Regions from separate parts of the Bradyrhizobium sp. 61 genome, predicted to be linked through region 1. Evidence: riboswitches for the same ligand, from Rfam matches in the RefSeq annotation. Region 1 holds a riboswitch; each other region holds the start of a gene.
The links. Region 1 has a riboswitch for cobalamin ahead of IVB46_RS23080 (TonB-dependent receptor). Riboswitches for the same ligand answer to the same signal wherever they lie in the genome.
Positions count from the first base shown of each region.

Region 1 (9,861 bases):
TGATCGAGCAGCCGGCGGCAAGCGCGGCCGAGATCTTGCGGACCGCCTGGTTGATCGGGAAATTCCAGGGCGTGAACGCGGCGACCGGGCCGACCGGCTCCTTGGTCACGAGCTGGGAGACGTTGCCCATCCGCGGCGGCACGATGCGGCCATAGGCGCGGCGGGCTTCTTCCGAGAACCAGTCGATGAGGTCGCCGGCGAGCATGGTCTCGCCCTGCGCTTCCACGACCGGCTTGCCCTGCTCCATGGTCATCACGGGTGCGATCTCGGCGGCGCGCGAGCGGATGATGTCGGCGGCCTTGCGCATCAGCTTGTAGCGGTCGAACGGCGAAGTCTTTCGCCAGATCTCGAAGCCGGCCTTGGCGGCCTCCAGCGCGCGGTCAAGGTCCTGGCGCGACGCGTGCGGGGTCTTGCCGATCGGCTGGCCGGTGGCGGGGTTGAGGATGTCCTCCGACTTGCCGGAGGTGCCGTCGGTCCACTCGCCGGCGATGAACATCTGAACTTTCGGGTACATCCCTGGTGTCTCCTGCATGATTTCGGCGGCGATCAGCATTGGCGCCCGGTCGCCTAACAAGTGGGCGCAGAGCTACACCGAAAGGCGGCCGGCGAAAAGGGATCAATGATGTCGCAGCAGCGCGAGGATGGTATGCGCAACAGACGACATGGCGTCGTCCCGATGCGATTATTTTTCCGTCACACCAGGCTCGACTTGCCGCGGCTGAGCACCTCGCCCGCACCCTTGTCGCCGACGATCCTGCCCTTCTCGTACACCACGCGGCCCCGCGCGATGGTGGTGACGGGCCAGCCGGTGACGTCGAAGCCTTCCCACGGCGTATAGTCCGCGCCGTGGTGCAGGTCGGCCTGCCGGATCGGCTTCTTCAATTTGGGATCCCATAGAACGACGTCGGCGTCGAAGCCGACGCCGATCGAGCCCTTGCGCGGATAGAGCCCGTAGATCCGCGCATGGTTGGTCGCGGTCAGCTCGACGAATTTCTGCAAGCTGATCCGTCCCTTCGAGACGCCCTCCGAGAACAGGATCGGCAGCCGGGTCTCGACGCCGGGAATGCCGTTCGGCACCCAGCGGAACGAGGTGCGGGAATTCGGCGCCAGCTTACCCTTGGGATCGTCGTAGCGGAACGGGCAGTGATCGGACGAGAAGGTCTGGAACACACCGGTGGTGATGCCTTCCCAGATCGCCTGCTGGCTTTCGGCATCGCGCGGCGGCGGCGAGCAGACATACTTTGCGCCTGACATGTCCATGTTCAGGCCCTTCATGTCGTCGGCCGTCAGCGTGATGTATTGCGGACAGGTCTCGGCATGCACCGGCAGTCCGCGCTGCTGGGCCCAGCGCACCTGCTCCATCGCCTCGCGCCCGGAGACGTGGACGATCATGATGGGAACGCCGATCACCTCGGCATGGCTGATGGCGCGATGCGTCGCCTCGCGCTCGACGGCCTGCGGCCGCGACACGCCGTGATAATAGGGCGCGATGTGGCCCTCGCGTTCGAGCTTGGCGGTGAGGAAACGGATCGCGTCGTAGCCCTCGCAATGGACCATGACCAGCGCCTCCTCGCGGCGCGCGACGTCGAACACTTCCAGCAACTGCTTGTCGCTGAGCACGAGGTCGTCATAGGTCATGAACACCTTGAACGAGGTGTAGCCGTCCTTGACGAGAGCCGGCAGCTCCTGCCCGAGCACGACCGCGGTGGGGTCGGAGATGATGAGGTGGAAGGCGGTATCGATGTAGCATTCGCCCTCGGCGAGCTTGCGGTAGTTCTCGACGCAGGTGCGCAGCGACGTCCCCTTCTCCTGGAGCGCGAAGGGCAGCACCATGGTGTTGCCGCCGGCCGCCGCCGCGCGCGTTGCCGAAGCAAAATCGTCGGCCATCACCACGTCGGAGCCGGAGGCCTGGGAGATGTGAACATGGCTGTCAATCCCGCCCGGCAGCGCCAGCAGACCTGTCGCGTCGATTTCGCGCGCCGCACCTTCAATGCGGTCGGCGATGTTGACGATGCGTCCGTCGCGAATGCCGATATCGGCGCGAAACTCGTCGCTGGCCGTCACGATGGTGCCGCCGCGAATGGCGAGATCGAGCTGCGTCACAGGCGTCTCCGTCACTTGATGATCGCTGATGTCTGGAAGATCCGGCCCCACGCCGCAAGGGCCGCGATGTCGCCACCGGCGAGTTCGAGCGTCCGCCACAACGTGACCGCGACCGAGTCCAGCACGGCGATGCCCAACTCCCGTTCGAGCGAGGCCGCCAGCGCGGCGCCGTCGAGATTGGTGCAGAGAATGACGACGGCATCGGCGCCGTCCGCCGCGACCGCGCGGATCATGTCGGCGATCGTCGCGGGCGTGACCTCACCGAAGGAAAAGTTATCGCGCAGGCCGAGATGCCGCTCGGCGTGAGGGGCGATCCCCTCCTCGACCCAGACATCGCCGATCCGCCGTTGCACGTCGTCCGTATAGGGTGGAACCAGGCCGACGCGTCCGGCGCCGAGCGCGCGGACGGCGTCGATGCAGGCGAGCGTCGAGGTCGTCGCCGGGATTCCGGTCCGCGCCGCGATCGCCTCGCACAGGCTCCGGTCGCGGCCGGTACCGAGCCAGCTCGCCGACGTGCCGTTCCAGGCAATGGCATCGACCCTGGCATCCGCCAGCAGATCCGCCGCCGGCAGCATCACCGAGGCGTCGAACTGATTCAGCGCCGCGGCATCGAGCGCGATCTCGGTAACGCGGAAGCGCGAGAAATGAGCGGTGACGCCGGCCACGCCATGCAGCATGGAATTGGTGACGGGCTCCAGCACCGAGTTGGACGATGGGGTCATCATGCCGAGGCGCTTGCGCTGAATTGACATCGATCACGATCGCCCCATTGAGAGAGCGCACCGCTGCGCCCCTCGGACGATCATCCGCGCCTGCCATCGCCCGCGCAACCCGCAATTTGCATGGCGCATATGATTTGTTCGATACGCAGCTCAAGCCGCGAAGGTCGACCGCAAGCGCCGCCAGCCGATGACAATGCCAGTGACGGAAAATGCCAGCCCTAGCAAGCAGAGCCCGACGACCAGGATATCGCGCAGACGCGGATGCGCCATGAGAACGGGAAAATCGAGCGTGTGAAGCGCGCTATAGAACCAGCGATAGGCCCGCCGCGAGGCATCCAGTCTTTGCAGCACGCGGCCGTCGGCACCGTCGATGTCGAACCAGAGGTCGCCGCATCGGGAGCGATAGACGGGCGCTCCGGGGACAACGGAGTGCGCGGGATAGTCGTCATTGTCGGCCAGAACGGATGGGTCGCCACAGCCCGGCGCAAGGCGCGTCGTCAGGTCATGGACATCCTTCTCGCCGAGGAATGCCACCTGCCGGCTGCGGATCGCCTCCCCCGTTTTGGTCAAGGTCTGACTGGCAAGGCCAGTCCGGTCGCGCCGGTAGACAACACCGTTGACTGCGAACCATTCGACTTCGCGAGCCGACGGCTGACCGACCGGTGGGGCCGTCGTCCAGTCAGGCGCGGCATACACCACGCCCGCTTCGGTCGGGGTCAGCTCCCCGCGCGAGAACAGCCGGCCGTGATCCATCGAGAGCCAGCCACTGAAACTCCAGGTCAGCACGAAAACGGTCGCGACGAGACCAATGATGTGATGCAGTGCGTGCCAGCCGCGATAAGGCGACGAGACCCGACGCCCTCGAATCCTGATCCTGATAATTCCGAGCACCGCGCCGAACGTCGCGGCGATAAAAGCCACCAGCGACAATGTCGAGACCACCTGATCCCAAAGGGACCAGTTGCTCCTCAGGACCGTCGGATAGATCCAGTGCAGGACGCTGCCGGCCCAATTCCACCCGCGCTCGCTGCGGGTCGTATCCAGCACGACTTCGCCGCTGCGCGAGGAGACATAGACCTCGGTTCCGGCCGCATCGCCAAGAGCGACGCGCAACAGAGGCCGGTGTCGATCAAAGCCGTTGGGTACGCTCCATTGATCATAATCCGCGCCCGAAATCATCGCCGCCCGCGCGGCATCGAGCGCGCGTTGCCGGGCATGATCCCGCGCGATACCGACCGCGACGTCGGCGGACGTCACCGATGCACCCCGTCCGTCGGAGGCATGGACCGCGCCCACACGCGACCGGTCCGACACGACATAGACCGGCCCGTCGCTCCGCTGGACCAGGCGAACGCGCGTGGCGTCCGCGATCTCGCTCGCGGCGACGGCATCCGCGACCGTAATCCTCACCTCTCCGCGATCAACCGGCGTAAGTCCGGAAAAGCGCTCCGCCTCCGTCAATGACGGAAACGGGACGAAGTGCATCACGATTCCGCTCGCGAACCACATCGCGAACAGCAGGCAGAACGCGATCCCGAGCCAGCGATGCAGCAGCACGATCGCGTTCATCATGTGGTCAGCGCCCTACCATTTGAACGCGGCCGAGAGCTCATAGGTCCTGGGCGCGCCGAGCAGGATCTGGTCGGGATAGAACGGATCGCCCCAGATCGCGTAGCGCTTGTCGGTGATGTTGCGCACGCGGAAGCCCAGACGGGCCTGGTCGACCGCGTTGAACACCGTCTTCGGGATGTCGACGAAGGCGTAGACGTCGGCGACGGTGTAGGCCTTCATCGTCACGACGTTGGCATCGGTGTTGTAGCGGTCACCGACATAGCGGCCCGTGATGCCGAGCTCCACCGGCCAGGGCGTGAAGAACCGGTACGACGCACCGGCATTGGCCACGACACGCGGCACGTTCGGCGGCGTGTTGCCGGAGAACGAACCACCGGCAAAATTGTAGTCGGCATAGCGTGCATCGACATAGGCGATGTTGCCCCAGAGCCGCAGGGGCTCGATCGGGCGCACGGCCGCGGCGAGCTCGACGCCCTTCGACTCCTGCCGTCCCGCGATGTTGAGCTGCATGCCGCCAGCCGCCGCATAGACGTTCTTGCGCTGGATATCGTAGGCCGAGAACGACCATTCCGCCCTGTTGTTCCACAACAGATGCTTGACGCCCGTCTCATAGGTGCGCGAGGTCGTCAGGTCGAGCGGCTGGGCTGGCCCAAGCAGGAAGATGTTGTTGGCTGAGACGTCGGCGCCGGTGGCGTACTGGCTGAAGAAGGTCACGCCGGGAACGGCGTCCCAGGTGTAGCCGATGCGCCCCGTCACTGGTGCCCAGGACTTCGAGAACGGGAAGTTCGCCTTTTCCAGCCCGGCGGCGTCGGTCGAGTTGCGGTCAAGCCCGATATGCTCGACGCGGAGGCCGCCGACCAGCGCGAAGGTTCGCGTGAGCTTCACCCGGTCCTCGAACGACAGCGCCTCGTTGTCGATGCGCGCGGTCTGCTGCTGCGTCGTGAGCAGGCCGTAAAGGCCACGGTCGGGATTGACGAGCGAAACGTAATCGTCCGGGAAGTTGGCCGCGCCTGGCCTGACGAAATCGAGATAGCTGGACGAAAGTGTCGTGACCAGGCGGTTGTCGAAGCCTGCGATATTAGCGTCCCAAATCAGGTCGGTAATGTTGCCGACAAGGCGTTGGCTATGTGCAACATAGAAGCGCTCGCGATCGACCATGTTCGAGTTGGGCAGGCCCGTACTGGCATTGAAAGCCTCGATCTCGTTGTTGAACCAGGTACGCTCCGCGCCATAGGCATAGGCTTGGCTCTTCAGCGTCAGGTCAGGCGCCAGCTTCAGTTCGAAGCCGCCGCGCAGCCACACCTCTTGTGCCACGTTGCGGTTGTCGAGAACGTTGTAATTGGTGTTGAAGGTACGATCGTCGATCGTGATCGCACCGAGATTCGTTTTGTTGAAGTTCGAGACGTAATTGCCCGAAACAATGCCGCTCGTCGCATGCGAACCGCTGAAGGCGATCGGTACTAGCGGTGCGCCCCAATAGGCCTTCGAGCGATCTTCCCGGTACTCGATCGCGCCCCATATCTTGAGGCTGTCGGAGATGCGGTAATTGAGCTGACCGGACACATCCAGCGTCTTGGTATTGGTGTCGTCGGCAAAGCCATTGAGCGAGGCGCGGCTGATGTCGAAGCGGTAGTCCAGCCCCTGCAAATTGGTGCTGCCGCCCGAACCGTAGTGGACGCCGAACGAGTTGAGCGAATCCCAGGAAAAGTCAGCCTCATTCCGGATCGGCCCGGTGTGTGGCTGCTTCGTGATCAAGTTGATTGCGCCACCGGCGGCACCTTCGCCCGACATCAGCGAGGCCGGACCTTTCAAAAATTCCACGGCTGCGAGATTGGCCGTATCCGTGATCCGCGAGGTCATGTTCTGCGGACCGATCTTGATGCCGTTGTAGAGCATGTTGATCTGGCTGTTGGTGAAGCCACGCATGGAGAAAGCCGCGGGCTCGGCCGGATTGTCGCCCGAGGTGACACCGACCGCGCCCTGCGCAACCTCCGACACGGTGCGATAGCCCTGCTCCCGCATGGTCGCGGCCGAGATGACTTCGACGGTCGCGGGTGTCTCCTGCACGGTCAGGCCGAGGCGCGAGGCGCTCTCGGCAACCACATTGGTGTTGAGCGGCGTCTGCGCCGCCGCGGTCGGCACGACGGGCTTGGCCGCGGCCGATGCGGCCGCGGGCCTGCGCGATGCTGCGCGGCGTGGGCTCTGCGCGTCCCGGGCCGCCGGCTTTGCCGGTTTGCGGGATTGGGCGGGCGACACCTCGACCGGCGGCAGCGGCTCGCGGGCCTGCTGCGCCAGCGCTGCGGGCAGATCGGCGACTGCAAATGAAGTAAGCGCGGCGGAAGCGAGCAGGAAGCAACGCGGTCGTACAAGACGAATGGAAGACACAGTTCGGGACCTCGGTATGACGTCAGTGGCACGTCACAGCGAACCAGGTCCCACCTCCGGCCTTTGAGCCTTCCGATGAAGCCGAATGTCTGTACTCCCCGACCGACATCTTCGCGTGTGACCACGGCTGACGGCAGGTCTCCTGGCTCGCGGGTCAGTACCTTGCATCGCCTTCCCGGGACCGAGATACCCAGTGGCTCGTGACGCAAGATTCGCCGCTTACAGTTGCGGGGGCAGCCGCGGCATTGGGGACAAAATCCCCGCACCGCATTCCCTTTTCATCCCCACTCGGGGAAACCGTCAAAGCCATCTAGGATTACCGACAAGACAGAGTCAATGTGCCGGTGCGACGTTATTACCACAGCGACCAACTTCCTTGGAGATAGGCATGGAAGGCGAGACCTTCCTCTGGCTGATACGGCATGCGCCCGTCGACGGCGTCAAAGGGACGATCCACGCGGCCGACGCGCCCGCCGATCTCGGCGATCGCGTGCAACTGGAGGCGTTGCGGCAGAGGCTTCCGCCAGATGCTGCGAGCTTGGTGAGCCCGGCGCGACGTACGGTTGAGACGGCGCGCGCGCTGGGACTCGAACCCGCGTTGGTGCCCGAATTTGGCGAGCAGGATTTTGGCGACTGGACCGGCCGGCGGCATGACGAACTCGCTGCGACCGGCGGGGAGACCTATGCGCAGTTCTGGAGCGATCCGGCGCACGCGCGGCCGCCGGGCGGCGAAAGTTTTGAGGATCAGGTCGCGCGCGTCCGACTGGGTCTCGCGCAAATCGGCGCCGGCTCCGCAACGCTCGTCGTTCACTCCGGCACCATCCGCGCCGCGCTCTGCATTGCGCTGGATCTGACACCACAAGCGGCCCTACGCTTCGTGATCGATCCGTTGTCACTGACCCGGATCGACCGGCTCGCCACGGGCTGGCGCGTCATCGCGGTCAATCAGCGCGCGGCTTGAGCCGGATCAGGCCGGGCGATCCGGCACATTGGCCTGCGCGAAGGTCGCCATGTCGTTGTGAAGGCTGCACGCGAGCCGCACCAGTGGCAGCGAGATGGCCGCACCCGATCCTTCGCCGAGCCTGAGATCGAGGCTGATCAACGGCTGCACGTTCAGCGCACGCAGCACCAGCCGATGCCCCTGCTCCGCCGATTGATGCGACGGCAGCAGGAATGGCTGGCACGACGGGTTCAGCCGCACCGCCGCCAGCGCTGCCACCGATACGATGAAGCCATCGATCAACACGGGAATGCGGGCTTGCGCAGCCGCAATGATGGCGCCGCAAATCGCCGCGATTTCGAGGCCGCCGACGGCGCACAGGATCTTTTCCGGCGAAGCGCCTGCAACGCCGCGACGCGCGATCGCAGCGTCGATCACGCGCGCCTTGTGCGCGCGGCCGGCCGCGTCGACGCCGGTACCGCAGCCCGCGATCTCCTCGGCACTGATGCCGAGCAGGCTCGCCGCAATCGCGGCCGACGTCGTGGTATTGCCGATGCCCATCTCGCCGAAGATCAGAAGATCGGGCCTGCTGGCTTCTGCGCGCGCGACTGCGCGCTGACCGGCTTCGAAGGCGAATGCCAGCTCCGTGGGGGTGAGCGCTGCTTCCACGCTGAAGTCGCGCGTGCCGCTGCGCGGCTTGTCGGTGACGATTCCTGCCATCGCCTCCTGCGCCAGCGTACCGGCGTCGACGACCTCAAGGTTTGAGCCAAGCTCACGCGCCAGCACCGAGATCGCGGCACCGCCCGAGGCAAAATTCGCCATCATCGCGATGGTCACTCCTTGCGGATAGGCCGACACGCCCTGCGCGACGATGCCGTGATCGCCGGCGAAGACGATGATCGGCACTCGCGCGGCGCGCGGCTGCTCGGTCGCCTGCAGGCCCGCAAGCTCGACCGCAAGCTGCTCCAGCCGGCCGAGCGCGCCGGCCGGTTTTGTGAGTTGCGCCTGACGCGCGAGCGCCGCCTCGCGATGGACGGCGGAGACATCGGGGCATTTCCGGGTGACCCAATCGGGGAGCATGCTGCCTCGCTTACGGCCTGCGCTTGAGAATGTAGCTGTCCATGATCCAGCCATGCCGTTCGCGCGCATCCTGTCGCGCGGCGACGATGCGCGGGCCGATCTCGGCCAGAACGCCCGACATGACGATCTGATCGGGCATGCCGAGATAAGCGCCCCACCAGATGTTCAGCCCGGCCGGATCGAGCGACTGGAATGCCGTGCTGCCGTCGAGCATCACCACCACGGTATCGACGCCCTGCGGCCAGCCGCCTTCGCGCAAGCGGCGTCCCGTCGTGACCAGGAAAGGCTCGCCGATGTCGTTGAGCGGCAGCGCATGCGCCGCGCACAGCGCCTGGATCGAGGTGATGCCGGGCACGACCTCGATATCAGGCAAGGGATCGAGCCGCCGCGCGATGCGCAGCGAGGAATCATACAGTGAGGGATCGCCCCAGATCAGCAGCGCGACCTTGCCATCATCACCGAGATGGCTGGCGATCGTCTGCGACCAGGCCGCGGCCACGGCCTCGTGCCAATCGTCCACGCCCTTGTGATAATCCGCTTCACCGGCATCGCGCACGGGAAGATCGAACTCGGCAATGCGCGTCGTTTGATTGGTGAGCACATCCGCGCAGATCGTCCGCCTGAGATCTGCGAGATCGGACTTCGCCGTCCCCTTGCGCGGGATCAGGATGAGATCGGCCGCGTTGATGGCTTGAACGGCGGCGCGCGTAAGCTGCCCGGGATCGCCGCAACCGATGCCTATCAGGGAGAGTGTCAGCATCGTGAGTGCGAAGGGCGGCCATCACGGCCGCCCGTTCGCTTGTCTCTCAAGCCGCGTTATGCAAACGCGGGGTAACGAGGCCGGGCGCGGTGACGCCGCGCAGCGACTTCGCCAGCGCCAGCACACCGAGGTCGGCCAGCGGCTCGATCACGATGACGAGCGCGTAGGAGGCCGCGAAGGTCGCGATGTTGACGAGGTTGGTCGCACCGAAGCCGGAGCCATAGAGCGCCCAGAACGCAACCCAGGCGATGACGCCGGCCTGATACGTGGTCGACAGCGCCAGCGCCTGGCGATACCTG
Region 1 is NZ_JADPIU010000064.1:269,589-279,449, forward strand. Features, by position in the region: gene IVB46_RS23060 (NAD-dependent succinate-semialdehyde dehydrogenase) at 1-514, opposite strand, end outside; gene hydA (dihydropyrimidinase) at 694-2,103, opposite strand; gene IVB46_RS23070 (aspartate/glutamate racemase family protein) at 2,115-2,855, opposite strand; gene IVB46_RS23075 (PepSY domain-containing protein) at 2,976-4,397, opposite strand; gene IVB46_RS23080 (TonB-dependent receptor) at 4,410-6,782, opposite strand; cobalamin riboswitch at 6,897-7,099, opposite strand; gene IVB46_RS23085 (histidine phosphatase family protein) at 7,171-7,743, shown strand; gene cobT (nicotinate-nucleotide--dimethylbenzimidazole phosphoribosyltransferase) at 7,750-8,802, opposite strand; gene cobF (precorrin-6A synthase (deacetylating)) at 8,813-9,562, opposite strand; gene IVB46_RS23100 (energy-coupling factor ABC transporter permease) at 9,609-9,861, opposite strand, start outside.

Region 2 (9,861 bases), on a different contig from region 1:
GCGCGACGCGAAGACGCTGCTGCCCTATTGCGGCTACGAGTGTTACGCGCTCCATCACGAAGCGGCGCCGTTGATCGAGAGGCGAGCGCAAGCGGCGTCTTGAGCTGACGGGTGGGCGAGGCGCATCGGCCGATGCGACTGCTGGCAGGGGAGGACAGGACGTTGAAATTCATGCTCGTCAACCAGGACCAACCGCGCCATGGCGTCACCTGCAGCGCGTGCGCCCGGCCGCTGGGCTCGAGCTACGTCCGGCATGTGTCCACGCAACGGCAGTACTGCGAGTATGATTGCTACCGCCGGTATCAGCAGACGAGCATGGAGCGCTCTGGCCTTACCGCAGTTCGCTCGAGATGGTCACGGTGTTAGCGGCCATTTCGAGCTGGAGCTGGATGATGCAATTCGGCGCGCTCTCGGGCGCGCTCACGGAAGCATTTCTGCGCGCGCACGAACCTTCTGACCACGGAAGGAGGTGACGGCTAGCCTATCGATGCGAGCCGCGCAGAGTCGGCTGCCGCAGTCACTGCATCCAGCTTCGCGCCGCGTCCAGCCCCGGCGTTGCGAAGCTAGGGCGCGGCGGCTGCGGCCGCTGCCGTGGGTGCCGCGCTGACTTCGTGCGTCGTGACGCGTTGCTCGGACTTCGCCGTGGCTGTGCCGCTGCCCTCGAACCGGGCGCGGTAGACCAGCACATTCTCCATCACGCGCTGGACGTAGTTGCGCGTCTCCGACAGCGGGATGCGCTCGACCCAGTCGACCGGATCGACCTTGGGGTCGCGCGGGTCGCCGCGCGCCTGCACCCATTCGCGCACCCGGCCGCGGCCGGCATTGTAGCCCGCGAAGGTCATGATCTGGTCGCCGCGATATTCCGACAGCAGCGCGCTGAGCTCGGCCGCGCCCATCTGCGTGTTGTAGACGGGATCGGACACCATCCTGTCCCAGTCATAGGTCAGGCCAAAGCGTCTTGCGGTATCGCGGCCCGCCTCCGGGGTCACCTGCATCAGCCCGACCGCGTTGGCGGCAGACTTGTCGCGCTGGTCGAACGAGCTTTCGGTGCGCGCCACCGAATAGATCACGCTGGTCTCGATTGCGGGCGCGACCTGCTTGTGCTCGGGAATGCCGATGGTCGGGAAGGCGTAATGGTCGAGCGCAAGCCCGCGCGCCAGCGCCGACTTGCCGACCTCCAGCATCACGCGCGCATCGTTGCGCCGGCCGGCGAGCTCGCCGAGCGCTTCCAGCGCTGCGACGTCGGTGCTCTCCTTGGCAAAATCCTCGGCGTAATAGAACACCATGTCGCGCTCGCCGATGCCGTAGAGCATCTCGGCGGCGCGGACGCGCTCGTCCGCGGGCTGTGTATCGGCCGCGGCCAGCACGGGCGAGGGCGGGCGCAGCTCGATCCCGTCGAGGCCGAGCCTGGCGCGTGCGAGCTGGCCGTAATAGGCGGTCGGATAGCGCGCGGCGGCCTGATAGCTCATGCGCGCATCCGCCGTCGCCCCCATCGCCTCGGCCGCGCGGCCGCGCCAGTAATGCGCCCGCGACAGCGCGATCGGATTGGCGGAGCCTTCGTCGATCGCGGCGAAGTGCATCATGGCCGCCTTGGGATCGTCGAGATAGCGCAGCGCGATCCAGCCGCACATGAAGTGGTAGTCGACGCGATAGACTTCCATCGCGGGCACCGCCGCCGCGCGCACCACGTCGTAGGCGGTCTTGAACTTGCCCTGGTCGAGCAGCTTTCGCGCGAGCAGGCGCCGCTCGCGCCACCAGGCATCGGTGTCCTGGGCCGCCATCGTGTCTGGCGCGGCGGCGAGGATCACCTCGGCGGCGTCGTCGATGCGGTCGTTCTGGAGATGCCACTGCGCGCGGCAGAGGACGTAGCCGAGATCGCGGCGTGCTTCGGTCGAGACGTCCTCGAGATAATCCTTGGCCTTGTTGGCCTTGCCGGTGACCGCCGAGCAGGCCTTGACGATTGCGAGCGCATCTTCGCCAAGCCGCTTGGCCGCGCGACGCGCACCTGCATAGTCCTTGGCGCCGAGGCGCTTGTCCATGCGGGCGCGATGATCGTCAGCGGTCAGGAGATCGCGGAACGCCTCGTAGGAATCCTCCTCGCTGCGCTCGGACAATTCGTCCGTACGCCAGGCCTCGCGCACCAGACGCGTAGCCCTGTCATTGTCGCCTTCACTCAGGAGCACGCGGGCGAGCGCGAACTTGCCCTTGGCGCTGGTCGGCCGGTCCATCGTGAACTTGTGCACGGTCGCAGCGTCGCTCTTCTCCTGCCACAGCCGCGCTTCGGCGCGGCGGCGGAGCAGGGCGCTGCTCGGCCAGTCCGGATTGGCGGCGAGGAAGGCGGCGTAGCGCTTGAAAGGTGCCGTGCTCTCGGAATGGCGCAGCATGAACCAGTCGGCGAGCTTCTGTCCGGCCGGGTCGGCAATGCGGTCGCGCGCCGCGCTCGCATCGTCGGTCTTGCCCTTGCGCGCGAGATCGATGGCGTCCTTCAGCGCGGCGAGGTCGCCGGTGAGCGGCGGGGCTGCCTGTTTGTCCGAGGGCTCGTCGTTCTTCTTCGACTTGCGCTTGGCCTCGGCGTGCTTGCCATGGCGCGACTTCGCGGCAGCGTGACGCTGCTTGCCGCCGGCTTTCGTCTCATGCGTTTTCTTTGACGCCGACGATTTGTGACTGCTCTTCGCTGCCAGCTCGGCAGGAAGAAGGGCCAATGCGGCCACGGCAACGACACACGCGAGCGAGCGTAGGCACTGGTTCATTCGATGGTCCCCCTGCGAAACCACTACAAACCAAGGTCCGCGACGACATGCGGCTTGAGAATCAAAGACGACACCCAAAACGATGCCACGACATCGTTTCGCAGTCCTCACGCTCCTTCAACAATGCGGCAAAATACCGATGGGAACTCGGGAACTTCCGAAATGGCGGAAAGGGCAATGCCTTCAACCTTTGTTAACGAATAGGGCTCGCGCGACGGTTGCGCGCGGTCAGGGGCGTCGCAAGGGCCAGATTGCGCGTGTTCCCGCCGCCAAAACCGGTGTATTGAGTTCCCAACCGGTCCTTTCAGCTCTTACCCCCACCGCTCATGCCACTTTTCAACCAGTCGATCAGGCGCAAGATCGTCGGGATCGCCCTCGGATTGATCGTCCTGATGCTGGTCACCGCGATTCTTTCGATGGTGATGTCGAGCCAGGTCGGCGTCCTGCTCGACGAACTGACCGATCGCTACATTCCGGCCTACGGCCATCTGGCGCGCGCCAACATCCGCTCGCTGGAGCGCTCGGTGGCGCTTCGGCGGATGGTCATGATGAAGATGCAGGCCCCCTCGGAGGAGGAGGCCTACGCGGCGCGCCTGCGCGAATTCGAGGAGGCCGATCGGAAGATCGACGAGGAAGCCGAGGCCGCGCGCACGCACATCAACGCGATCATCGACGACAAGAGGACGCCTTCCGACAATGCCGGGCTGGCGCGGATCGAGACCCGCATCGAAACCGCTCTCACCGAGCTGCGTCACGACATGAATGAGGACCACGCAAAACTCCTCAAGCAGGTCGAAGGCAAGCAGATGACGGAGGCGCGCGGGACCCTGGAGCATCTCGACACCATACGCGACCAGTTCAACCAGAAGATCGACGCGATCCGCGCCGACATGCTGAAGCAGGTCTTCGCCAGTACGGCGACAGTGATCGGTCGCCAGCACCAGGCGATGATCATTTCGGGCATCGTCACCATCCTCGCGGCGGTGGTCGGATTTGCTTTCGCGCTCCTCGTCTCCAGTGGCATCACGCGACCGGTGCGGCTGTTGCTCGCCGGCACCCGCGAGGTCGAGGCGGGCCGCTTCGACAAGACCATCACGGTCTCGACCCAGGACGAGATCGGCGAACTCGCCGCCGCCTTCAATCGCATGATCGAGCAGCTGCGGCACAACGAGCGGATCCGTGAGACCTTTGGCCGCTATATCGATCCCAAGGTGGCGCAGGGGCTGATCGACCGGCCCGAGGTCGCCATCGACGGCCAGCGCCGGGTGATGACCATCATGTTCTCCGACATGAGCGGCTTCACCTCGATGAGCGAGGGCATGACCCCGCGCGGCCTCGTCAAGGTGATGAACCACTATTTCACGGTGATGTCCGCGCCGATCCGGAGCCATCGCGGCGTTATCGATAAATATATCGGCGATGCCATCATGGCCTATTGGGGCCCTCCCTTCATTGAGGAGGACGAGCCGGCGCTATTCGCCTGCTACGCCGCCATCGACATGGCCGATGAGGTGCCGGCGTTGCAGAAGCAATTGCCTGACCTGCTCGGCATCCGCGCCATGCCAGGCCCTTGCGATCTGCGCATCGGGATTGCCACCGGCGAGGTCCTGACCGGCAGCATCGGCTCCGAGCTGATGATGAGCTTCACCGTGATGGGCGACGCCGTGAACCTCGCCTCGCGTCTCGAGCTGGTCAACAAGATCTACGGCACGCGGATCCTGATCGCGCAGGCCACGGCGGACGCGATCGGCTCGAACCTCGAGCTGCGCGAGATCGATCGTCTGGCGGTGGCCGGCCAAAGCGCATCGCAGGCCATTTTCGAGGTGATGAGCAAGGCGCACGGGCTTAGCGTCCCGCAGGAGAGCCTGCGCGCGCGTTACGCCGAAGGCCTCGCCGCCTACCGCGCGCAGCGCTTCGACGAGGCTCGCGCCGCGTTCAATGCAGCGCTCGAAGCCGTGCCCGGCGACGGTCCCTCGCGCGCGCTGCTCGGCCGCATCGCGCAGTTCGAGGCCAATCCGCCGGACGCCAATTGGGACGGCGCCTGGCGGCTGGAGCAGAAATAGCTGTTCTTGTCGGGCCGGCACCGCCCTTGCCGGAAAAAACGCTTCTACTCGATAACGATGTTCGCAGTGACCTAATTCCCGGGCTTAGGTTTGACGTCCCTTGTGGCGTTTGATGGGGACACGCCGATGACAGAACTTCATGACAGGCTGGAACGGTTCGAGACGCTCACCGCCGAATGCGAGCTGATTGCCAAGCTCGCCACCGACAGCACCAAGCGCGAGTTCTATCTGAGACTCTCGGAGCAGTATCGTCAGCTGGCGGTGGATATGCGGAAGGCGATCGCGACCAAGGCCGCGGCCTGACGCCGCCTGCAATCCGTTCTTAATGTTTGGCGCGCATCCTTTGAGGATGCGAGCGTCGCGATCATGATTGCTCGCATTGGGAATGCCGAGGTCCGTTGCGGTGCAGCGCATCTCGCTGACGTCGCTTTGCCGCTCCTCACCAGGGCAATCCCATGCGCCTTCTCGCAGTCCTTATCTTCGCGCTCATGACGGCCGCCTGCAACCAGGAGCAGGACATCACCGGCTCGACCCCGGTCTGTGCGATGCGGCACTACAGCTCCTACAATCCCCGCGACATGAACCAGTGCGTTGCCGCCTGCAAGGCGTGCGACCACGGCAACACCGTCACCTGCACCACGTCATGCACCCTCAAGGGTGCCCACTGAGCGGCGGCGCGGGCTGGAGCTAGCGCTGAGGGTGCTCGGGCACCGGAACGATTCACATGGGTTAGTCATTGAAGGGGCAGGTAGGACGCGGAGTCCTATGGAATGGGTATGCTCGATCCCGGTCGGTTCCTGGTGTCGTGCTCGCATTGCGATGCATGGCCGATGGCGGCCAACGTCAAACGTTCGAGCTGGTCTTCGTCGCCGCACGAGGTCCGCTTCGTGTGCCCGCGCTGTCGCCGCGAGGAGACAGCCATTATCTCGGCCTCCGGTGAGCTGACCCCGATCCGGCGCATCGACGCTCCGCTGCGCGATGTCACCGCGGCCTGGGCTCAGGCCCAGCGGCCAAGAGGTCGGGCGTAGCCCGCCCGTCACAGGACCAAGAGATCGGGCGTAGTCGGCTCTGCGCAACGCCTTGCGCGGTCCGTTTTTGGAACCCGGCCTACGCCCACGCGTTTCCGCTCCGACATCAACGCATCGAGGCCCTGCGAATGATCAGCGAGCATTTCGACACCCGCACCCGGATCAACATGAAGCTGGCGCTGGATCGGGTCTGCCGCAATCGCCCGGTCGGCGAGGACCATTGCTTTCGCAGGTCCGTTGCCGAGAACATCATCCGCTGCGCGCTCGCGGGCCGCACCGGCATCGGCCAGCTCGTCGATGCCGGCGAGCGGGCGGTGATCAGGACGCGTTCGGAGCGGGAGCCGGCCTGATTGCGCCGGCTCAATCTCCGGTGCGGTGCTTTGCCCGTCATGCAACCGGCCGATTGACTCTCCGCTTGCCCGCCCCGTAGATTGGCCGGTGACGGTTCTCCTCACGGAGATCAAAAGGGAACGTGGTGCGAGGTTTTCCCGATACCGGGATATTCTCAACGCCACGGCTGCCCCCGCAACTGTAAGCGGTGAATCTTTCGTCATATGCCACTGGGAATCTCGGTCCTGGGAAGGCGACGTAAGGTAACGACCCGCGAGCCAGGAGACCTGCCGTCAGCCGTGGTCACACGCGAAGATGTCGGTCGGGGAGTACAGACATTAGCTTCACCGGAGCAATCGAAAGCTCCGCCGTGAAACCTCGTTCGCTGTGACGTGCCACTGACGTCATACCGAGGTTACAAGAGTGTCCCGTATTGTCTTTGCCGCCAGGCGCTTCCGCGCCGGCGTTGTCGCGTTCGTTTCCCTGTATTCGCTCGATCTGTCCATTGCCCAGGCGCAGCAGTCGGCATCGCCCGATCTGCTGCCGCCGGTCGAGGTCGCACCGACCGAGCGTGCGGCCAAGCCGCAAGCCGCGCGGCCTGCGCCCGACCGGCCCGAGCAGCGGCGCGTCGCTCGGCTGCCGAAGCCCGAGCTGGTGCCGGCGTCGCCCCCGGTTGCCGGGGTATCCGCGGCCAACCTGTTTCCGACGGTCGTCGTCAGTCCGACGGGCGTTGTCACTCCGACCAATCTGGTTGCGAGCTCGGTGACGGTTCTGACCGCCAGAGACATGGAGCGCGATCAGCGCCGGACCGCATCCGATGCGCTGAGCGCGGTTCCTGGCCTGAACCTCGTGCAGACCGGCGGTCCGGGAGGACAGACGTCGATCTTCATGCGCGGAACGAATTCCAACCACACCAAGGTCCTGATCGACGGCATCGATGTCAGCGATCCCGGCAACCCGAACCGTTCGTTTGATTTCGGCCAGTTGCTCACCTCCGACATTCAGCAGATCGAAGTCCTGCGCGGTCCGCAGGGCGGTCTCTACGGCGCAGACGCGCTGGGTGGCGTGATCTCCATCGTGACGAAGAAGGGCGACGGTCCCGCCCGCGCCACCGGCTCGGTCGAGGGAGGCTCGTTCGGAACGTTCAATCAAACTGCAGGTCTGAGCGGTTCACAGGACCCCTTCAACTATGCCTTCAACGTCGCGCATTTCCACGCGAACGACGTGCCGGTGACGCCGGTCGAATTGCTCCCGCCGGGGCAGAAGGCGATCGGCAACTATTACGACAACATGACCTATTCGACGAAGCTTGGCGCCGAATTGAGCGAAAACCTCACGCTCAACGGCGTGGCGCGGTACACCGACGCCACCCTGCGCTTTACCGGAGACACCTTCGATCCCGTCACATCCGCGAGCTTTCCCGCGGCCGCGCAAAGCACGCAGACGGTGCACCAGCTCTTCACGCGCGGGGAGGCGGTCTGGTCCGCTCTCGACGACCGGATGAAAAGCTATTTCGGTGTCAACTACACCAATCACTGGAACTACAACATCTCGCCCGGCGACGCGATGGCCACGATCACGACCGGCGACCGCGTCAAGTATGATTGGCACACCACGACCCAGCTCGCGCCCAACAACAATGTCATCATTGGCGCGGAGCATGAGACCGAAACACTGCAAACGGCGACGGTCTCGGCGCAAAACGTCAACAAGGCCGGATATATGGAGCTGCAGTCCCAGTTCCGGGATCGCGTCTTCTTCACGGCCAACGTCCGGCAGGACGATAACGAGCGGTTTGGGGAACATCCGACCTTTCGTCTGGCGTCTGCCGTGATCGTGCCGGTCACGGATACGAAGTTCAAGGGAAGCTACGGTACGGGGTTCAAGGCGCCAACGCTCAACCAGCTTTACGTCAGCTTTCCCGCGTTCTTCTTCTTTGCAAATCCCAACCTCAGGCCAGAGGAAAGCGTCGGATACGACGCCGGCTTCGAGCAACCCCTGTTTGGCGATCGCGTTCGCTTCGGGTCGACCTACTTCCGCAACAACATTACCGACCTGATCCAGAGCACGTTCGATCCCGTGACGTTCACGAGCACCAACACCAATATCGGCAAGGCGATCACGGAGGGCACGGAGAGCTTCGTCGCGGCTGCGATCACGGACCGGCTTCGCGTTCGTGCCGACTACACTTTGACCCGCGCGGTGGATGCGACGGCGGGACTGGAGCTGCTGAGGCGTCCGAAGGAGAAGTGGAGCGCAAATGTCATCTGGAATCCGATCGATCCGCTGACACTTTCCGCAACCGTGTTGCACGTCGGGAGTTTCGTCGATGGTAGCCGCGACTTCAGCATTCTGCGTCTGCTGGCTCCGGCCTACACTGTCGTCAACGTCGCAGCCGAATATCTGGTCACCGACCAGGTGAAGGTGTTCGGCCGGGTCGATAATCTCGCCAATGTGCACTATCAAAATCCGACCGGCTTTCTGCAGCCGGGACTGGGCGTCTATGGCGGCATTCGCCTGGCGAATTACGACGTCAGATAGCGAGAGAGAGAAGCCTCATGACGACGGCCGATCCGCTCATGGACCTGATCGCAAGCCAGCTTGCCGACGCTGAGGCCGGCTGGAGCGTCGGCACGTTCGGTGCCATTGCCGAGTTCACACGCGAGCCCGGTGAGGCCTTCGATATGGAGCAGTCTCGCAACGGGATCAGCGCCGTGACGCAGAAGGGTGGGATACGCGTTGTCTCCCACCCGGATCTGCGCCTGATCGCATCGGAATCGCCGACCACGGAGAGCTGGAGCCACCGCATCGCGCTGTGTCTTCCGCATGAAGCCAGCGCCATGAGTGGTCGTACCGTGTTGACCGAGCTCGGTCCGGATGTCGAGGCGCTCCTGAGGAGGGATCGCAGCGGCATCCTGTTCGACCTTGGTCTCGGAACGTTGCAGATCGACGCCTGCATCCGCGTCAGCGATGCCGATGCCGTCGCCGCACTCAGGAGCCGCACGGGCCAATCCGTGTTCGCGCCCGAAAGCGATGCCATGCGGATCATTCTGGCCGCCAACCCGCACCGCGTCTTCATCAGCCGCATCGGGCGCGCCGAGGTATTCCAGCCGATCCCGCCGCCGGGCGGGCGAAGCCCTGACGGCCCGCACACCCACGTTCTGCCAAAGCTGCTCGCGCATCGCCGCACCCATGCCGCCACCGAGCCGCTGCCTGAGGGGTGGATCCCCTGCGCGCATCTCTATCCGGCCCATCCGCTGCGCGATCAGCTCGGCCGCAAGCGCGCGTTTCGGCCGGATCATCACGCAGCCTTCCAGGCGCTGCTCGAACTCTATGGGCTGCCTGAGCTGACGGCGTGCAAGAGGGCCGTGGTCGAGGCGGTCGCGAAGGGGCGGGGACCTGAGATTGTGACGCTTCCGCCCGATCGCACGGCGCGCGCCACCGTTCGCGTGGCCTTGCGCCAATTGGCGGCCAAGGAGCCGCACACGGCGGCACTCGCCGCCTGGCTTGCCGCCTACGACCGGCGCGATCCAGCCGAGACTGAAGATCCCATGGAGGCTCTTCACTGAGTCAGACGTGATGCCGCGTTCCAGCAAAATTGTGCTACAAATCCCACAAGGAGATCGTTCCATGACTGTCACCATCCTGCCGCCCCACGCCGACCGTTTCCGCCTTCATCCGGTCGCGTCG
Region 2 is NZ_JADPIU010000035.1:104,861-114,721, forward strand. Features, by position in the region: gene IVB46_RS10900 (hypothetical protein) at 1-103, shown strand, start outside; gene IVB46_RS10905 (lytic transglycosylase domain-containing protein) at 564-2,750, opposite strand; gene IVB46_RS10910 (adenylate/guanylate cyclase domain-containing protein) at 3,077-4,813, shown strand; gene IVB46_RS10915 (hypothetical protein) at 4,940-5,116, shown strand; gene IVB46_RS10920 (hypothetical protein) at 5,269-5,481, shown strand; gene IVB46_RS10925 (hypothetical protein) at 5,584-5,841, shown strand; gene IVB46_RS10930 (hypothetical protein) at 5,970-6,191, shown strand; cobalamin riboswitch at 6,267-6,481, shown strand; gene IVB46_RS10935 (TonB-dependent receptor) at 6,595-8,712, shown strand; gene IVB46_RS10940 (hypothetical protein) at 8,730-9,740, shown strand; gene IVB46_RS10945 (hypothetical protein) at 9,802-9,861, shown strand, end outside.
Region 2: another riboswitch for cobalamin. It lies ahead of IVB46_RS10935 (TonB-dependent receptor); the one in region 1 lies ahead of IVB46_RS23080 (TonB-dependent receptor).

Region 3 (9,861 bases), on a different contig from region 1:
GTAGCGGCCGAGCGCGACGAAGGCGTTGGCCACGACCTGCGCCTGCGGCGCCGACGGGCTGTCCTCGGCATGCGCATTGGCGATGCGGCTGAAATATTCAAAGGCGCGCACATCGTCCTGGGCGACGCCGTCGCCGTTGGCATACATGCGGCCGAGCTTGAACTGAGCGCCGGGATGACCGCCTTCGGCGGCATATTGCAGGGCGCTGAGCGAGGTTTCCTGGGGCGTGGTCGCCGGTGCCGCCACCTTGCTGCGCACGGCACCCGCGGCGCCCGGCAAGGTGGTCACGACCGGGAGGGCCGCGTCCTTGCTGGCCGAACCGTCAAAGGCGAGCGCCGGCGCGGCCAGCGCTCCGGCCCCCAACACAAACGCAACTATGGCACGCCTAGATGTCCGCATAGCACTGTTTCTCGTGCGCGCCGCCCGGATGGGTTACTGCCCCACCGACCGCTGGTCCAACCTGCTGAGCATACTTCCAGAGCGCACCCGACGTGTGGTTAGTCGCGCGAGCGCTCCATTTGGTCTTGCGCTGGGCGAGCTCTTGGTCGCTCAATTTTACGTTAAGGGTACCTACGACCGCATCGATCTCGATGATGTCGCCATCCTCGAGCAGCCCGATCGGGCCGCCGATGGCGGCTTCCGGCCCGACATGGCCGATGCAGAAGCCGCGGGTGGCGCCGGAGAAGCGGCCGTCGGTGATGAGCGCGATCTTGCCGCCCATGCCCTGGCCGGTCAGCGCTGCGGTGGTCTGAAGCATTTCCCGCATGCCGGGACCGCCCTTGGGGCCCTCGTAGCGGATCACGATGACCTCGCCTTCGCGATAGGTGCGGTTCTGGACGGCCTCAAAGGCGTCCTCTTCCCGGTCGAAGCATCGCGCCGGACCGGTGAACCTCAGGTTAGACATTCCCGCGACTTTCACGATCGCACCTTCTGGCGCCAAATTGCCCTTCAGACCAACCACACCGCCGGTGACGGTGATCGGCTTGTCTGCCGGGTGCACCACATCCTGGTGCGGATTCCACTTAACGCTTTTGAGGTTTTCGGCGATCGTTCGACCGGTGACCGTAATGCAGTCACCGTGGAGAAATCCGTTGTCGAGCAGCGTCTTCATCAGAAGCGGTATGCCACCTACTTCAAACATGTCTTTGGCGACATAACGGCCACCCGGCTTCAAATCCGCGACATATGGTGTCTTTTTGAAGATTTCGGCGACGTCGAACAGGTCGAACTTAATGCCGCACTCATGCGCGATCGCCGGCAGGTGCAGTGCAGCATTGGTCGAGCCACCGGACGCCGCGACCACGGCGGCGGCGTTCTCCAGCGCCTTCCGTGTCACGATGTCGCGCGGCCGGAGGTTGGAGGCGATCAGGTCCATGACCTTCTCGCCCGCGGTCATGCAGAAAGCGTCGCGGATTTCATACGGTGCTGGGGCGCCGGCCGAGTACGGCAGCGCCAGGCCGATCGCCTCGGAGACGGTCGCCATGGTGTTGGCGGTGAACTGCGCGCCGCAGGCGCCCGCCGAGGGGCACGCCACACGCTCGATCTCGTCGAGGTCCTCGTCCGACATGGCGCCGACCGAGTGCTTGCCGACCGCCTCGAACATGTCCTGCACGGTGACCTGCTGTCCGCGGAAATTGCCGGGCAGGATCGAGCCGCCGTAGATGAAGATCGAGGGCACGTTGAGACGGACCATCGCCATCATCATGCCCGGCAGCGACTTGTCGCAACCGGCAAGGCCCACGAGCGCATCATAGGCGTGGCCGCGCACGGTCAGCTCGACGGAATCGGCGATGCACTCGCGCGACGGCAGCGACGAGCGCATGCCGTCATGGCCCATGGCGATGCCGTCGGTGACGGTGATGGTGCAGAATTCACGGGGGGTGCCGCCGGCCGACGCGACGCCCTTCTTCACCGCCTGGGCCTGGCGCATCAGGGAGATGTTGCAGGGGGCGGCCTCGTTCCAGCAGGAGGCGACGCCGACGAAGGGCTGGTGGATCTGCTCGGTGGTCAGACCCATGGCGTAGAAGTAGGACCGGTGCGGCGCGCGCGTCGGGCCTTCCGTCACGTGACGGCTCGGCAGCCTCTGCTTGATGTCGGTCTTTGCGTCCATCGCAAACCAGTTTCCCCGGCCAACCCTTTCAGACCCGAAAAATCAGAGCCAAGATTTGAATCGACCTTGGGATTTTCCGTCCTTCGAAGACCGCCGATGCCCTTCAAACTTTAGAGCGATTTTATTCATGTTCGGGTGTGGCTAAAAAGCGGCGCTGATGCGAACGGACGGAGATAAGGGTTTAATCCAAGATGAGTGTTGCAGAGACAGCACAATCGTTACCGGGAAGACACGGGTTGGCTTACTGTAATACCCTCGTGATTATGCCAATCCACAACTTTAGATTTCAAAGCCGCTCCGGCGCGCCCCAGCGCGGGTCTCGGGAACGGAGCGTGCCTCTCCTGAGTCGCGGCGGTCCGCAGTACCAACCCCGTCATCCTGAGGCAGGAGTGATGAGCGCGAAGCGCCCAGTTCAATCCGTCAGGTCGAGCCGCATGAACTGGTTGTGCGGGCTTGCTTCATAGTCGGCGAACGGCGCGCAGGAGACGAAACCGGCGCTGCGGTAGAGCGAGATGGCGGGCGCGTGCAGGGCTGCCGTGCCGGTCTCCAGGCTGAGGTGCACGTAACCCCGCCTGCGGGCTTCGGCGATGATATGACTCAGCAGTGCGCGCCCTACCCCGGTGCCCCGTGCAGCCGGCGCGGCACGCATCGACTTCACCTCGCCATGCGTATGATCCAGCTCCTTCAGCGCACCGAACCCGAGCAGGACATCGTCCTGCCAAGCCGTCCAGAAGGTCACGGAGGCAGCCGAAAGGCCAGTGGCATCCAGAGCGAACGCGCGCTCGGCCATGACGCTGCGCAGCTCCTCGAGATGATGAGCCAACAAATCGGCGACATAGGGCGCCGTCGGATCGTCTCGTCTGATCTCCACCTCATCCCCCTGCTGCCGCACGCGTGCCACCGTTTAAGCACAGGTGACACGCCCGCGGCATAGCCATGATCGGTGCTATTCCCAAGTCAGCGCACCACCATTCTGGTATTCGATGACGCGGGTCTCGAAGAAGTTCTTCTCCTTCTTCAGATCCATTGCCTCGGACATCCACGGGAACGGGTTCTCGACCTCGGCGAACACCGGAGCGAGCCCGATCTGCGCACAGCGGCGGTTGGCGATGAAGTGCATGTACTGCTCGCACAGCGCAGCATTCAGGCCGAGGAAGCCGCGCGGCATCGTGTCCCGTCCGTAGGCGGCCTCCAATTCGGCTGCGTCGCGGATCATGCCGCGGATCTCGTCCTGGAACGCCGCCGTCCACAGATGCGGGTTCTCGATCTTGATCTGGTTGATCACGTCGATGCCGAAGTTGAGATGGATGCTCTCGTCGCGCAGGATGTACTGATACTGCTCGGCGATGCCGACCATCTTGTTGCGGCGGCCGAGCGACAGTATCTGCGCGAAGCCGGTGTAGAACCACATCCCCTCGAACACGACATAGAAGGCGACGAGATCGCGCAGGAAGGCGCGGTCGCTATCCGGCGTCCCCGTCTGGAACGACGGATCGTCCAGGTGCTGCGTGTGCTTGAGCGCCCAGGCCGCCTTGTCCGTGATCGACGGCACCTCGCGGTACATGTTGAACAGCTCGCCTTCGTCGAAGCCGAGGCTTTCCACGATATACTGGAAGGTGTGGGTGTGCACCGCCTCCTCGAAGGCCTGCCGAAGGAGGTACTGCCGGCACTCCGGATTGGTGAGGTGACGGTAGATCGCCAGCACGATGTTATTGGCGACCAGCGATTCGGAAGCCGCGAAGAATCCGAGATTGCGCTTGATCGCGCGCCGCTCGTCCTCGGTCAGTCCGTCCCGCGACTTCCATAGCGCGATGTCGGCCTGCATCGAAACTTCGGTCGGCATCCAGTGATTGTTGCAGCCTGAGAGATACTTCTCCCAGGCCCATTTGTACTTCAGCGGAAGCAGCTGGTTGACGTCGGCGCGGCAGTTGATCATCCGCTTCTCGTCGACCGAGACGCGGCCGCCGGCGCGATCGATCGCGCCTAAGCCGGTCGGGTCGGCCGGCTCGAGCTTGAGCTGGGTCTGCGGACGCAGTGCGGTGGCGAGACTTGAGACGGCAGGAGCGGCCGCTGTGGTTTCGGTATCGGACCAGTCGAGCATCGTCATCTCCTCACTGGCACGCTTCGCATTCGGGATCGTCGATCCGGCAGGCCTTGATGCCGTCGAGGTCCGGCACCGCAGAGGTCGGTATCATGATCGGCGCGTGCGACACCGCCACTGACGCGGACACCGCATTGAGCTTTCCGTCGGTGCCCTTCAACGTCGATTTCTCGACATGCGTGGCGCTGCGCGAGCGCAGGTAGTAGGTCGTCTTCAAGCCGCGCCGCCAAGCCAGCCGGTAGAGCGCATCGAGCTTCTTGCCGGAGGGATTGGCGATGTAGAGGTTGAGCGACTGCGACTGGTCGATCCATTTCTGCCGGCGCGCGGCCGCCTCGATCAGCCAGGCGCTGTCGATCTCGAAGGCGGTCGCGTAGAGCGCCTTCAGATCGTCAGGAACGCGGTCGATCTGGCCGACGCTGCCGTCGAAATATTTGAGGTCGGAGACCATCACCTCGTCCCAAAGCCCCCTCGCCTTGAGGTCGCGCACCAGGAACTCGTTCACGACGGTGAAGTCGCCGGACATGTTCGATTTCACGAACAGGTTCTGATAGTTCGGCTCGATCGACTGCGAGACGCCGCAGATGTTGGAGATCGTCGCCGTTGGCGCGATCGCCATGACGTTCGAGTTGCGCATGCCGCTGGACGTGACCTTCTTGCGGAGGCGATCCCAGTCGAGCGTTGCGGAGCGATCGACGTCGAGCCCGCCGCGGGCATCGGCGACAAACTGGATGGAGTCGAGCGGCAAAATGCCTTTCGACCACAGCGAGCCCTCGAAGCTCGGATAGCGTCCGCGCTCCGCAGCGAGATCGGACGACGCTTCGATCGCGTGGAACGAGATTGCCTCCATGCTGGTGTCGGCGAACGCCACGGCCGCGTCGGACGCGGTCGGAATGCGCTGGATCTGAAGCGCTTCCTGAAAGCCCATCAGGCCGAGCCCGACGGGACGATGACGCATGTTGGAGCGGCGCGCTTCGGGGATCGTGTAGAAATTGATGTCGATGACGTTGTCGAGCATCCGTACTGCTGTCGTCACCGTCCGCTTCAGCTTGGCATGGTCGAGTCCATTGGGACCGACATGCGCGAGCATGTTGATGGAGCCGAGATTGCAGACGGCGACCTCGTCGGCCGAGGTGTTGAGCGTGATCTCGGTGCAGAGGTTCGAAGAATGGATCACGCCCACGTGGCGTTGCGGCGAACGCAGATTGCAGGGGTCCTTGAAGGTGATCCAGGGATGACCGGTCTCGAACAGCATGGTCAGCATGCGACGCCAGAGGTCGCTCGCGCGCACGGTCTTGAAGACGCGCATGCCGCCAGCCTTCGCCCTGGCCTCATAGGCCTCGTAGGCGGTCTTGAACGCCTCGCCATAGAGATCGTGCAGATCGGGCGTCTCGTCAGGCGAGAACAGCGTCCATTCGCCATCGGCATCGACGCGCTGCATGAACAGGTCCGGCACCCAATTGGCGGTGTTCATGTCGTGGGTGCGGCGGCGGTCGTCGCCGGTGTTCTTGCGCAGGTCGAGGAATTCCTCGATGTCGACGTGCCAGGTCTCCAGATAGGCGCAGACCGCGCCCTTGCGCTTGCCGCCCTGGTTGACGGCGATGGCGGTGTCGTTGGCAACCTTCAGGAACGGGATGATGCCTTGGCTCTCGCCGTTGGTGCCCTTGATGTGGGCGCCGAGGCCGCGCACCGGCGTCCAGTCGTTGCCGAGGCCGCCGGAATATTTTGCCAGCAGCGCGTTGTCCTTGATCGACTTGAAGATGCCGTCGAGGTCGTCCGAGACGGTTGTGAGAAAACAGGACGACAATTGCGGACGCAGCGTACCCGAATTGAACAGCGTCGGCGTCGAGGCCATGAAGTCGAACGATGACAGCAGATCGTAGAACTCGATCGCCTTGGCCTCTCGGTCGATCTCGCGAACCGCAAGACCCATCGCGACGCGCATGAAGAAGGCTTGCGGCAGTTCGATCCGCTTGCCGCGGACGTGCAGGAAGTAGCGGTCGTACAGCGTCTGGAGGCCAAGGAACTGGAAGTTCAGGTCGCGCTCGGGCTTGAGTGCAGCCGCGATCCGGCCGAGGTCGAAGCGGGCCAGTTCAGGATCGAGCAGTTCGGCGGCAATGCCGGTCTTCACGTAGGCCGGGAAATATTCGGCATAGCGTACAGCCATATCGGCCTGCGAGGCGGAGGTCGGCACGGCATGGACATAGGACAGCACCTCGCCGCGCAGCTTGTCCAGCAGCAGGCGCGCGCTGACATAGGCGTAGTTCGGCTCCTGCTCGACCAGCGTGCGCGCGGCCATGATCGAGGCCAGTGCCAGTTCGTCCTGGCTGATGCCGTCGTAGAGATTGCGGGTGGTCTCGGTGAGCACGGGTGCCGCAGAGACGCCGTCGAGACCGGCGCAGGCTTCGCCGATAATCAGCGCGAGCCGCTTGGTGTCGAGACCAACGCGCGAACCGTCGGCGAGCGTGACATGAAGTGCCGGCGCGACAGCGGGCGTCACTTCCGCGGCCGCCTCCTCGGCGCGCTGGCGCGACCGCTCCTCGCGGTACAGCACATAGGCGCGCGCGACCTTGTGGTGCTCGCTCCGCATCAAGGCGAGCTCGACCTGGTCCTGCACGTCCTCGATATGGAAGGTGCGTCCCTCGCCTGCCCGCCGCATCAGCGCAGTGACGACTTCGGCCGTCAGCTGCTCCACGCTCTCATGGACGCGGCGCGAGGCGACCGCGCTGGTGCCTTCGACCGCGAGGAAGGCCTTGGTCATGGCGACCGCGATCTTAGCGGAATCGAACGGCGAGACTTTTCCATTGCGGCGGATGATCTGCATGGCCGGCTCGCTCGAAGCAGGCGCAAGCGATAGTGGACGCAAATGAACGATGGGTGCGGAAGCGGTGTCCGCGTCGTGCAGGTTCAGTGACATCAATGGGCCCCGTGATGCGCGCGTTGTGTTTGAACGGGGCTGTAAGGAAGGACGCTGCAGAAACGCCGGCAGCAGAGTTGCCGGGCGGTGCATGCAAGCGACCGCCGGACACCCCGCCCGTGGACGTTCAGATTGTCGCGGCAGGTCTCCTGGCTCGCAGGTCGTCGCCCACTTCCCGTCTTCCCGGTGCGAAAGGCACCAGTGACGATTGTTCGGAAGCAGCTCGCTGCTGACAGTTGCGGGGGCAGCGCCGGAATTCCGCGCTCTCGCGCGGTTCACCGGCTTCCCTCTTAGCCACTAAATCTTGCGATCCAGCGGAACCGTGACGCCCACATGTGGTGACATATGCAGCCGGGTGTCAACGATTCGTTGCGGGTCATGAGCCCTGTTCCCTGTGGAATGCGGGAATTCGCACTTGGATCGCTCTTCAGCTTGGCGCGCTGCGTGACCCACGGCCCGACTGCAAGATCACACAGTCCGGCGCGACGCTGCCGCTGCATGTCGCCTCGCAGCCGCTCACCAGCGACGCCACTGTCGCTTCCAGCACACGCAGCTCCGCAATTTTCGCCCTGATTGCACCGAGGTGCTTCTCCGCAAAGGTCCTCGTTTCGCTGCACGGCGCGCATCGCAGGCCGGCGATTCAGACCGCTGGTCAGCCCGATGCGCGTCACAATGACGGCGGTGAAGGCGCCCTCGCCGCCAAGGAACGGCGCGGCCGCCCGACGCTATTCGGACGAAAGGTGATAGCCGCGATCGCGATAGTCGAAATCGACGAGCTCGCAGATCCGGGCCGAGGGATCGGCGGGCGCCGCATAATAAGCCCTGATCTCCTTGATGCGTCCGCTCGCCCCTTCGAACGCGTACCATTCGTCGCCGCGAAGCGCCGTGCCCTGCTTGCGCTTCCAGTGCGTCCATTCGATCACGGCTTCCGGCGACGCCGACGAGCAAAGAATCTTTTCGATCGTCCATCGCGAACCGAGATTCTCGACGCACCAGATCCATTTGCGCGCGATGGTATCGGCGCCACGCCATGGAATGTCCGGCAAGCCGGGCGGGAAGTAGTGAACCGCGTCCGCCGTGAAGCAGGCCATCAAGGCATCGTAGTCGGCGGCGTTGCAGGCGTCGAAATAGCGACGGATCGTCGCCTCCATGGCGGCGGGCGATGTCTTGCTCATGTCAGGCTCCCGCCCGGATCGTCGTGGCCCTCGCCGGATCCGCACCGGCCTTTTTCCAGGCCTCAAAGTCGGCGCGCACGGCAGGTGTGGGCGGATAGACGCCGTAGAGCGGCTCGCCGGCACTGATACGATACGACAGGTACTTCTCGAGCTGGTCCCGCCTCTCGCAGAGGTCGGCCATTTCGGCGGCCAAATGCCGTGGCACGACCGTGATGCCGTCACCGTCACCGACGATGATGTCGCCCGGGTAGACCGCCACGTCGGCGCAGGCGATCGGAATATTCAGATCCGCGACGCGATGATACGACAACCGCGTCGATGCCGTGACCTGCCGGGCATAGGCGGGGAAATCGAGCCGCGCCAGCTCCTGGCCGTCACGAAACGCGCCATCAGTGACAATGGCCGCGGCGCCCCGCACCTTCATCCGCGTCGGCAGCATGGCGCCCGCGGATGCCGCGCGCGGATCGTTACGGCTGTCGATCACCAGGACATGGCCGGGCGGGATGCTCTCGACCGCTTCCCACTGCAGATTGTCCGCGTTCGGATACGGCGTGAGCGTCTCTATGGTATCGAGATCCTCTCGCGCCGGGATCATCCGCATGGTGAAAGCTTCACCGGCGAAGCGGACCGCGTCCTTGTTCATCGGCACCAGCCCGACCAGAAAGCACTGGCGCAGGCCTTTCTTGAACAGCTCGGTGGTCAGCGAACCCGAGGAGACATCCTTCAGCCGGCGGATGACAGACGGATCCAGGGGACTAAGCTTCGTCTTTGGTTCGTACATGGCCATCCTCCCTCAGCGCCGCTTTCCGACCTCGTGGACGTCACGGGCCCAGGCGCGCGCCTGCTCCGACAGGCTGAAGCCGAGGCCCGGCCGGTTCGGCACGATCATGCGGCCGTTCACGACCTCGAGCTTTTCGTTGAACATCGCCTCCGACCACTCGAAATGCTCGACCCAGGGCTCCCGGGCATAGGCCGCGGTCAGATGCAGATGGATCTCCATGCAATAGTGCGGCGCGAGCTGGAGCTTCTTGTGGTCGGCGAGCGCGAGGATCTTGAGAAACGGCGTGATGCCGCCGACGCGCGGCGCATCCGGCTGGATGAAATCGACCGAATTGTTGCGGATCAGCTCGTAATGCTCGTCGATGCTGGTCAACATCTCGCCGGTCGCAATCGGGGTCGCAAGCTCGGCTGCCAGCGCCGCATGACCTTCGTAGTCGTAGGCGTCGAGCGGCTCCTCGATCCAGGTCAGGTTGAATTGCTCGGCGATGCGGCCGAAGCGCAGCGCCGTGGTGCGGTCCCATTGCTGGTTGGCGTCGATCGCCAGCGGAACGTCGCCGATGTGGTTGCGAACCGCCTCGATGCGCTTGAGGTCGACCATCGGGTCGGGCTGGCCGACCTTCAGCTTGATGGCGCCGATGCCCCTGTCGAGCGCCATGCTGACGCGCTCCTTCACCTCCTCGATCGGCATCGAAAGGTATCCGCCGGAGGTGTTGTAGCAACGAACGGAATCGCGATGGGCGCCGAGCAGCTTTGCCAGCGGCAGCTTGGCGCGCTTGGCCTT
Region 3 is NZ_JADPIU010000035.1:118,204-128,064, reverse strand. Features, by position in the region: gene IVB46_RS10995 (tetratricopeptide repeat protein) at 1-399, opposite strand, end outside; gene ilvD (dihydroxy-acid dehydratase) at 386-2,110, opposite strand; gene IVB46_RS10985 (GNAT family N-acetyltransferase) at 2,523-2,981, opposite strand; gene IVB46_RS10980 (ribonucleotide-diphosphate reductase subunit beta) at 3,057-4,211, opposite strand; gene IVB46_RS10975 (ribonucleoside-diphosphate reductase subunit alpha) at 4,222-7,125, opposite strand; cobalamin riboswitch at 7,247-7,465, opposite strand; gene IVB46_RS10970 (nuclear transport factor 2 family protein) at 7,851-8,300, opposite strand; gene IVB46_RS10965 (ribonuclease activity regulator RraA) at 8,302-9,081, opposite strand; gene IVB46_RS10960 (mandelate racemase/muconate lactonizing enzyme family protein) at 9,094-9,861, opposite strand, start outside.
Region 3: another riboswitch for cobalamin. It lies ahead of IVB46_RS10975 (ribonucleoside-diphosphate reductase subunit alpha); the one in region 1 lies ahead of IVB46_RS23080 (TonB-dependent receptor).